Regions from separate parts of the Mesorhizobium sp. M1004 genome, predicted to be linked through region 1. Evidence: riboswitches for the same ligand, from Rfam matches in the RefSeq annotation. Region 1 holds a riboswitch; the other holds the start of a gene.
The links. A riboswitch is a leader RNA that binds a small molecule or an ion and turns the genes downstream of it on or off. The one in region 1 is predicted to bind cobalamin.
Positions count from the first base shown of each region.

Region 1 (4,407 bases):
CGACGCTGTCGATCCAGAGGTCCACGGACATGGGATGGCGCAGGTCGCGCAGCGCCGCCAGCCGCATCGACGGCAGGCGGGCGGCATCGGCCTTCCACGCCGCCGCGAGGCCGGCGAGGTCGCTGTCGGTGAAGGACAGCGCCACGATATCCGCCGGCGTCTGCCCGAGATCGACGGGCTCGGCGAGATCGTCGAGCGAGGCGGATGTGGTGGTGAGTATATGCATTTCGGCTCGTGGTTTGGATCAGCCGGCGAGTATACGCTCGATCGCCGGGCGGTTCAGTCCTTTCAGGCCAATGACGACAAGACGCGAGCGGCGGTCGTCCTCAGCCGCCCAGGCGCGGTCATAGTAATGATTGACGCGCGGGCCGACGGCCTGCAGCAAAAGCCGCATCGGCTTGCCGCCGACATCGACGAAGCCTTTTACACGCAACACGTTTTCCTGTTCGGCGGCGGTGGCGACGCGCTTGGCCAGGTCGTCGGGATTGGCGATCGAGGGGATGTCGACGATGAAGGTGTCGAAATCGTCATGCTCATGATCGAAAGCGCCGTCGTGATGCGACTTGCGGTTCTCGATGTCGTCTTCGACGGTGAGACCGAGGCCAAGCAGCACCGACGGGTCGACCTTGCCATGCGCAGTCGGCACGATTTTTACCGCGCGGGCGGAATGTTCATTGATGATGGCGTTGGCGCGGGCCGAACCGGGGGCGTCCATCAGATCGCTCTTCGACAGGATGATCAAATCGGCGCAGGCGATCTGGTCCTCGAACACTTCTTCGACAGGATCGTCATGGTCGAGCGTCTCGTCCTGAGCGCGCTGTGCCTGCAAAGCGTCCATGTCGTTGGCGACGCGGCCTTCGGCCAGCGCCGGGCCGTCTACCACGGCGATGACACCGTCGACGGTTACCCGGCTCTTCACGCTCGGCCACTGGAACGCCTGGACCAGCGGCTTGGGCAGAGCCAGGCCCGAGGTCTCGATCAGGATGTGGTCAACCTTCGGTGTCAGCGCGAGGATCTTGTCGAGGGCGGGCACGAAATCGTCGGCGACTGTACAGCAGATGCAGCCATTGGCCAGTTCGACGATGTTTTCCTCGGGGCAGGTGTCGATGCCGCAGCCTTTCAGGATTTCCCCGTCGATGCCGATGTCGCCGAACTCGTTGACGATGATGGCGATGCGCTTGCCGCCGGCATTTTCCAGGAGATGGCGGACCAGCGTCGTCTTGCCGGCGCCGAGGAAGCCTGTAACGACAGTGCAGGGAACACGGGAGAGGTTGGCGGCCGGGTTTGAAGCGTTCATCGTCAGTCCTTCAGCATGTCGAGGGGTGGGATGCGGGCAACGAGGCCGCGCTTGAGGCTATCGGGCCGGCCGCGCCACGGGATGAGGCCGTCGGCCGAAGTCGCGAAGAGCTTTGCGCCGGTAACGAGGTCGGCGCCGCTGGTTGCGGTCAGATCGCCGAAGACATAGCTCCAGCAGCCATCGCGCAGGATCGCGGCGCTGAGGCGGCGCTTGCAATTGCCGAGACATTCGGCGGTGCGGACCCGGATATCGCCGGCAGCGGCGCGGCCTGTGTCCTCAGCCAGCAATTCGCCGGCGCGCGGATGGGCGTCGGAACCGGTCTCATCGCGGCAGGAGGCGCAGACGATGACGGTCACGCCGGTCAGGGCGTCGTTGTCGCCGGACGCAATGTCCGTTGTGCCAGCCGAAAAACTGCTGTTCTGGTCCAAAAACCGTGCTCCTTGCCCGGAAACCCGCCAGGCGATCGGATACTTTGTCTCAGACGGCAGGTCTCCTGGCTCGCGAGTCATTGCCTTGGTTAGCCGCCTTCCCGGTGTTACCCAGTGGCTTTCGGCCTTGGCTCTTCGCTTACAGTTGCGGGGACAGCCGCGGATTTGGGATTTTTTCGTCCCGCACCGCATTCCCTCTTGGCCCTTGCCGTTGCGGGGCAGGGGACCGTCTGGAGCGGATTTTAGGCTTTTGCAGGCAGCGGTGTCAACGCACGGCTACGACATGGCGATGTCGGCAGGGGCTGTCATGTCCCGGCTTCCGGCAGTGCCAGGATGACCTGTCGGATAGCTTGATAGCCATCGCTATAGTCCCAGTCATGACCGACAGCCAGATTCTGTCCCTCATGCCAAACCGCGTTGTCCAGAAGGACTTCGGCACTAATCAGCGTGCCCTTCAAGCCTGCCAGAAAGGTCCGGACAAAATGGCTTCCGGGGGGTACCGAAGCTGTGAACAGCTTTTCCAGCTTGGCATAGAATGCTGGATAGCCTGGTGTCAGCGAGCATAGCTCGGTTGTGGCCTGGGAAATGACCGGGCCGCTATAGATTTTCCAGCGGGCATCTTTTCGCCAGATCTTCCAACTGGCGCTGCTTCGCTGCCAAAGCTCTATTTCGGCCTGCATGTTCTCGCAGACGTGATCGGCCAGTCCCTCAATGGCCACATGGAAAACACCACGGAGAAACTTTTCAAACGCCTGGTTCAGTTCCTGTTCGCGCGTGTCGCCGAAGCCAGCAAAGGATTCAATGACCGGCTGAACATCAAGCAGCGGAGAAAAAATGTAGATTTCCAGGACCAGCCGGTCAGAACTCGTCTCGAACACCTCAGCCTCAAACCGAAGCTGCTTCGATTGGAGCATGACGTCCCTATCTCTGCGGACTGCATCTATTCCATGCGCAATGAGGGCGCCATGGATCATGTCGAGCACTTTGTCCGATGCCATTGCACAACCTACGAGGCTTATTGAGGCGTCTATGACAGACGCTGCAAGGGTTGGCCATCTCTCTCGCTAGCCAATGCCGGCCCCAGATTGCCGGCCGGCGTCACTTCGATGCGCTCAAGGCCAAGCCAGCCCTGCATCTCCTTTAGTTCCTCGAAAAGCTGTGCGGTGGTCTCAGGCGGTGCGCCTGCTTCGGCATAGGCGGCGTGGACGCGTAAGACACTCGCAGGCCGGTCGGCCTTGAGGTCGACGCGGGCGACGATCTTGTCGCCGAGCAAGAAAGGCAGCACGTAATAGCCATATTGCCGCTTGTCGGCCGGGGTGTAGATCTCGATGCGGTAGCGGAAATCGAAGAGACGCTCGGTGCGCGCGCGCTCGAAGACCACCGGATCGAAGGGGGCCAGCAAGGCGCGGGCCTCGATCTTTCGCGGCAGGCGGGCGTCCCTATAGAGGTAAGCCGGCTTGTCCCAACCTTCGACGTTTACCGGCAGCAACTCGCCCATCTCGACCAGTTCCTCCAACCGGCCCTTCATGTCGGCCGGCGACAAGCGGAAATAATCGCGCAGGTCACCCGACGTCGCGATGCCGTGGGCGCGGGCAGAAATGCGCAGCAATTCGCGGTGCGCGTCCTCGGCGGTCGGCACCGGCAGATCGAGGATCGCCTGCGGCAGCACGCGCTCGGGCAGGTCATAGAAGCGTTCGAAGCCACGGCGGTGCGCCGTGGTGATGCGTCCGGCCCAGAAGAGCCATTCGAAGGCGTGCTTGGCGTGGCTCCAGCCCCACCAGCCGCCCGAACCTTTCTGGCCTTCCAGTGCCGAAGCGGCAATCGGGCCGCGCTCGGCGACCGCGCGGTAGATCTCTTCGATATAGGCGGCGTGCTCGCGGCCCCATTTGGCGAGGCCGAGATACATTTCGTCGCCTTGCTCGGCCCGCTGCATGCGCCAGCGCATCAGCGGGTAGGTCTCGACCGGCAGGAACGAGGCCTCATGCGCCCAGTATTCGAACACCGTGCGTTTGCGGGTGATGGCCGCATTGTCGAGCAAAGCCAGCGGGTAGGGGCCAAGCCGCGAATAGAGCGGCATATAGTGGGCGCGCACCACCGCGCTGACGGAATCGATCTGCAGCAAGCCGGTGCGCGACAGCACGCGGGCGAGGTGGCGGCGATCGGGCGTGCCGACCGGGCGGGGATCGAGAAATCCTTGCGCGGCGAGCGCGATGCGCCTGGCCGCGGGGAGTGAGATTTTGTCCTTCGTCAAAGTGTCTTGCCTCGAACCATTTTCCCGACTTTAGCCGGCGATTCCGGTCATGCTAGCAGGCAAATGGCGGGAGATGTGTCAGGAGACAAAAGTGGAGTGAAAGATGAAGGAAATCAAACAGGAGGAGATCGGACCAGTTTTTCCCGGCCTGCCGTCCAGCACTGTCTTTTGAACAAGGTTTGACTTGCTTCGCTGAAAGCCGTGCGCTAACCCTCGCCGCGTTGCAGCAAAGGCACCTAAAACGGTTCAGCGGTTAAACTGTCGCGCTTCCGCATTAGGGTTGGTTGCTGTAATCAAAGTGGATTGGCCGCCAACGGAAAGCCGAGCATGAACGTACTCCTCAGTTCATACCTGCCCATCGTCCTCTTCATCGCCGTGGCCGCAGTTGTAGGCCTGGCGCTTATCATCGCGCCGTTCCTGGTGGCTTATCG
Region 1 covers NZ_JAMYNB010000023.1:11,628-16,034, forward strand. Annotated here, with positions in the region: gene cobN (cobaltochelatase subunit CobN) at 1-226, opposite strand, end outside; gene cobW (cobalamin biosynthesis protein CobW) at 245-1,297, opposite strand; gene NKH54_RS30025 (DUF1636 family protein) at 1,300-1,725, opposite strand; cobalamin riboswitch at 1,764-1,971, opposite strand; gene NKH54_RS30030 (DUF6348 family protein) at 2,031-2,723, opposite strand; gene NKH54_RS30035 (winged helix-turn-helix domain-containing protein) at 2,753-3,976, opposite strand; gene NKH54_RS30040 (NADH-quinone oxidoreductase subunit A) at 4,304-4,407, shown strand, end outside.

Region 2 (4,407 bases), on a different contig from region 1:
TCATCGATCTGGATCATCCTTGCGCCGGACCTTTCGAGATCCGTCACTTCGTCGCGGATGGCGAGCGCGATCTGGCGGCAGGCTTCGGAGCGGGGTACGTCGTCGCGAACAAAGGACCAGTTGAGAATGGTGACTGGGCCTGTGAGCATTCCCTTCACGGGCTTTTCCGTAAGCGACTGGGCGAATTGCCACCAGCGCACCGTCATCGGATTGCGCCTCGATACGTCCCCGAAGATGATGGGGGGACGCACGTAGCGCGACCCATAGCTTTGTACCCAGGCATGCTGGGTGAAGGCGAAGCCAGACAGCTGCTCGGCGAAATGCTGAACCATGTCATTTCGTTCGAACTCACCGTGCACCAGCACGTCCAGCCCGATCTCTTCCTGCCAACGAATTGCCGACTCGATCTCCTTCTTCAGGAAGATCTCGTAGTCGACATAGCTGAGCTGGCCCTTCGCATGATCGGCCCGCGCGCGGCGTACCTGCGGCGTCTGCGGGAAGGACCCGATTGTCGTCGTCGGGAACGGCGGCAGCCCGAGCGCGCCGGCCTGGACTCTGGAGCGCTCGCCAAAAGCGCTCTCTCGTCGCTTCATGCTATGGTCAATGCTGGCGATCCGCCCCTCAACAAGCGGGTCATGGATCTTCGTGGACGTCACGCGAGTGGCGGCAGCCTCGGCAGTCGCTTTCAACGCGCCTGCCACCGCATCCCTGCCTTGGGACAGGGCCCGGGCCAGCAAGACCAGCTCGTCGGTCTTCTGGGCCGCGAAGGCGAGCCACGACCTGATGTCGGCCTCGAGTTCCGTCTCCATGCGCAGGTCAATCGGCACATGCAGCATCGAGCAAGAAGGCGCGATTTCGACGCGGTCCAAGGGCCAGCCGGCGACGATCGGTTTGATGCGGTCGAGAATGGCGGGCAGGTTCGCACGCCAGACGTTGCGGCCATCGATCAAGCCGAGCGAGAGCACCAGATCCTTCGGAGCGAGCCGACCCACCGTTTCCAGCTGCTCGGGAGCGCGCACGAGATCAATATGCAGGCCGGCCAGGGGCAGAGAAACCGCGGTTTCGAGATTGTCTCCCAGCGACCCGAAATACGTAGCCAGCATGATCTTCAGCTCGGGCGCGGCTTTCGACAGCTGGCCATAGGCGAATTCGAACGCAGCTCGTTCGTTCGGGTTCAGATCGAGGACAAGCGCTGGCTCATCGATCTGGACCCAGTCGGCTCCCGACAGCTTCAGCCTCTGCAGGAGCTGCTCGTACGGGCAGCAGCTGCGGTAGGAGCGCGATGGGACCGAACCCTTCGGCAGGCGATTTCGCCAGCTTGAGGAAGGTGATGGGTCCAAGGATGACTGGGCGTGTGTGAATGCCGAGAGCTTTAGCCTCGAGGAAGTAATCGACCGGCTTCGTTGACGAGAGGGCGAACGTCTGATCATCATGGAGCTCCGGCACAATGTAGTGGTAGTTGGTGTCAAACCACTTGGTCATTTCCATCGCGGCTACACCAGGTCCATGAGCCGCCTCCTGGTGACCAGCGTGTCCACAATCCTCCGTCTGACCCTGGTTGCCGCGCGCCATTGCGAAGTAGATGTCAAGTGGGACCTCGCCGCTATTCCAACCGTACCGGGATGGAATGGCGCCGACCGTGGCTGCGGTGTCGAGCACATGGTCGTAAAGCGAGAAGTCGTTCGAGGGGATTTTTGACACGCCGCGATCGCGCTGCTCCTCCCAGCTAGCGGCACGGAGTGCCTTCGACGTCCCAAGAAGGTCGCCAGCGGACGATTTTCCGGACCAGTAGCTTTCAAGGGCGAATTTCAGTTCTCGCCGACGACCGAAGCGCGGCACGCCGAGCGTTGCTACAGGAATTTGCTGAGAGACAGTCATGTCATACCCCGATGGTTGGGGCGTCGGTGACAAGGAAGGCGCTAGCAGGCCCGGCACGCCCGGGTTGCAGCGGCCACCGAGACACCCCGCCCGTGGACGTAATTCGTCGTGGCAGGTCTCCTGGCTCGCGGGGTCATAGCCTCTACACGTCTTCCCGAGGGTATTCGCCTCAGTGACATGAGTGGGGTTGGCTCGCCGCTAACAGTTGCGGGGGCAGCGCCGGCATCGCACCGGCTTCCCTCTTAGCTCCGCTGCGGCAGCGCCGGACGCGAGAACCACGACACGCCAGACAATCACAGCAATCCCTTCTCTTGTCAATGACGAATAACGAAATGTTTATGTGGTTATGTCATCGCGCTTTTACGCTTGTCTAACATTTTGCAACAGTGAGTCGTCCATTTGCCGCCGCTGCACCGCTGCCCCCATTGTCCAACTAATGCAGGCCGTGCGGAGCCACAACAACCGGAGGACTCTAACCTCAACCTGAAAAGCGCTACCGCTCAAAGGACGCTGGTGATCCGCGAGCGCCGAGCCAACACCGAGGCTGCGGAAAGTGTGCAGGATGGCCCCAACCGATTTCGCGGTGCGGTAGGCGTCGGTAGTGAAATCTTTCTACCGTGCTTGTCAGTGCTGGTCCGCAACACGAGACGTTCAAGGCGTCATCACCAACTGCGATGGCCAAACTGAGATTAATCGCCCTCAATAATCCGTTCACCAACAAGAGAGCGGACGCGATCCAGCCACGGGAAAGAAAGAATTTTTCTCTCGATGCGTAGGTTTTCTGCAGCGAGATATTGGGCCGCGAGAACCTTCAACGTGAAACTCCATCGTGCGACTGCTGCTTCGATAGATGACCTGTCCACACCGCTGCCTTCAAGCGCGAAGACTAGGTCAAAGAATGTGCCGTTGGCTCTAACGTAGGGCCGCAGTAACTCCGACAGGAATTCCAGACGATCTGCTGGTTCGTCTGGAAGGACATCTTTTGCCGAGAGGCAAAAGCGGCGCAGCGCATCGGGCCAGAAGCGATCAGGTGAGGATGCGTGGTCGGTCTGCATAGCGTCCTCCAAGACTTTCCTCAGGGAAAGCCAAAGTTTGCACTTGAGTTCTCCTGATGCAGCTTCCATCGCGAATATGGCCCAAAGTGCAAGGATCGTGCCGACGTCGTTTCTCGTGTCCCCGTCCTGAAACCTCCAAGCATGCTCTCTCAGCGGGCGAATCTCGTCCCAGAGGGCTTCCAGGTGGTGCACGGGGTTGTTGGCAGACAGTAGGTAGCCGCCTCCAATCCGGCCTACGACACAATCGGGGCTAGAAAGCGCCGACCACGCTAGGGGATAGGATGGCGCGACAGGGATCAGCACATCCGTCAACGTGGGCGTTAGATCGGCGCCCGGGCTCTGCTGTTGACCCGCAACAGCAAGTACGGCGGCGATACGGTTAATCCGCCGAAGGGGTTGTACTTCGTTGATCCATGCAATGTAGTCGGGACGCGAACGAAGCATCGACGAAAGTTGGCCGATCAAGGTCACCAGTGGGTCTAGAACCGCTTCTTCGCGGTCCTGCCCATTATAGCGCCACGATCCTCCGCGTTCGCCCTCGAGAATAAGGTGCTCAAGCCAACACCAGGCTACCAAGGTCCCATCTTGGCGCTTGGAAAGGCCACCAATCAGGGCGTCCACAAAAATCCGCAGCTCGGACGAGGCTGAATCTATATCGATCACCTGACGGTCGTGGGCCGCCGCTTCTTCCCCCCATGCAATCCGGCGGCATTCTACGCTGCAGGCTTTCAGCAGACACAGGATGACCATTCCTTGTGGTTGAAAGGTGCCGGCTTGATCGAAAGCGAGCGGCGCAGCGCGAACCAAATCAGGTAGGTTTCTGCCGTGGTTTTCGGCGACCCATTGCTCGACGAAAACGGGGTGGGGCAATTGTCCAAGGTACTCAAGGTATCGAGCCGGGGAAACCCGCCGTGCGATGTCAAATAAGTATCCGTCGCCGAAAAACACGTGACTGTCCAGATGACTCTCCCATGCCTCCTCGACGTCGGGTTTGGCTTGGTAAGATTGGACGGCTCGGGTTATCGTTTCCTGGTGGGCGGAAAGCCCCGAAGCCTCCGGCTTGCTATTGAGTTGCTTCACCAGTCGCTCAACCGCTCTCCAGAACCCGTCTTGCGCAGTCTGGTCGGATTTGAGGCGCTCACTTAGCTCACTCATAAACGCGTCCGAAGAGCCCTCGTTGTCCATTGTGAGGAGCACCGGAGGTCGAAATTCGTCTTCTATCAAAGCCTGTGCGAAATTGTCAGCAGCGGCTAAGCCAACTAATTTGGCGAGTAGCCAATGCCCTTGTGGGATTTTCCCTTCTCTCTGATGGAGAAGGCGGAGAGCCTCCGCCAACTTTGGAAGATTTCTGCGCTCAAGATCCTCGGCCAGGTCGACCGTCGAAGGATCGGACGTCAGATCCTCGGAGGGCTGGGAGCCTTCGAGCCCAATTCCCGCTATCCAGGATGCGACGATCGCGCGAAGTTCAGCTGTG
Region 2 covers NZ_JAMYNB010000015.1:30,110-34,516, forward strand. Annotated here, with positions in the region: partial or broken gene metE (5-methyltetrahydropteroyltriglutamate--homocysteine S-methyltransferase) at 1-1,878, opposite strand, end outside; cobalamin riboswitch at 1,972-2,173, opposite strand; gene NKH54_RS26405 (hypothetical protein) at 2,568-4,407, opposite strand, start outside.
Region 2: linked by a shared signal. The riboswitch ahead of metE (5-methyltetrahydropteroyltriglutamate--homocysteine S-methyltransferase) and the one ahead of NKH54_RS30025 (DUF1636 family protein) in region 1 are both predicted to bind cobalamin.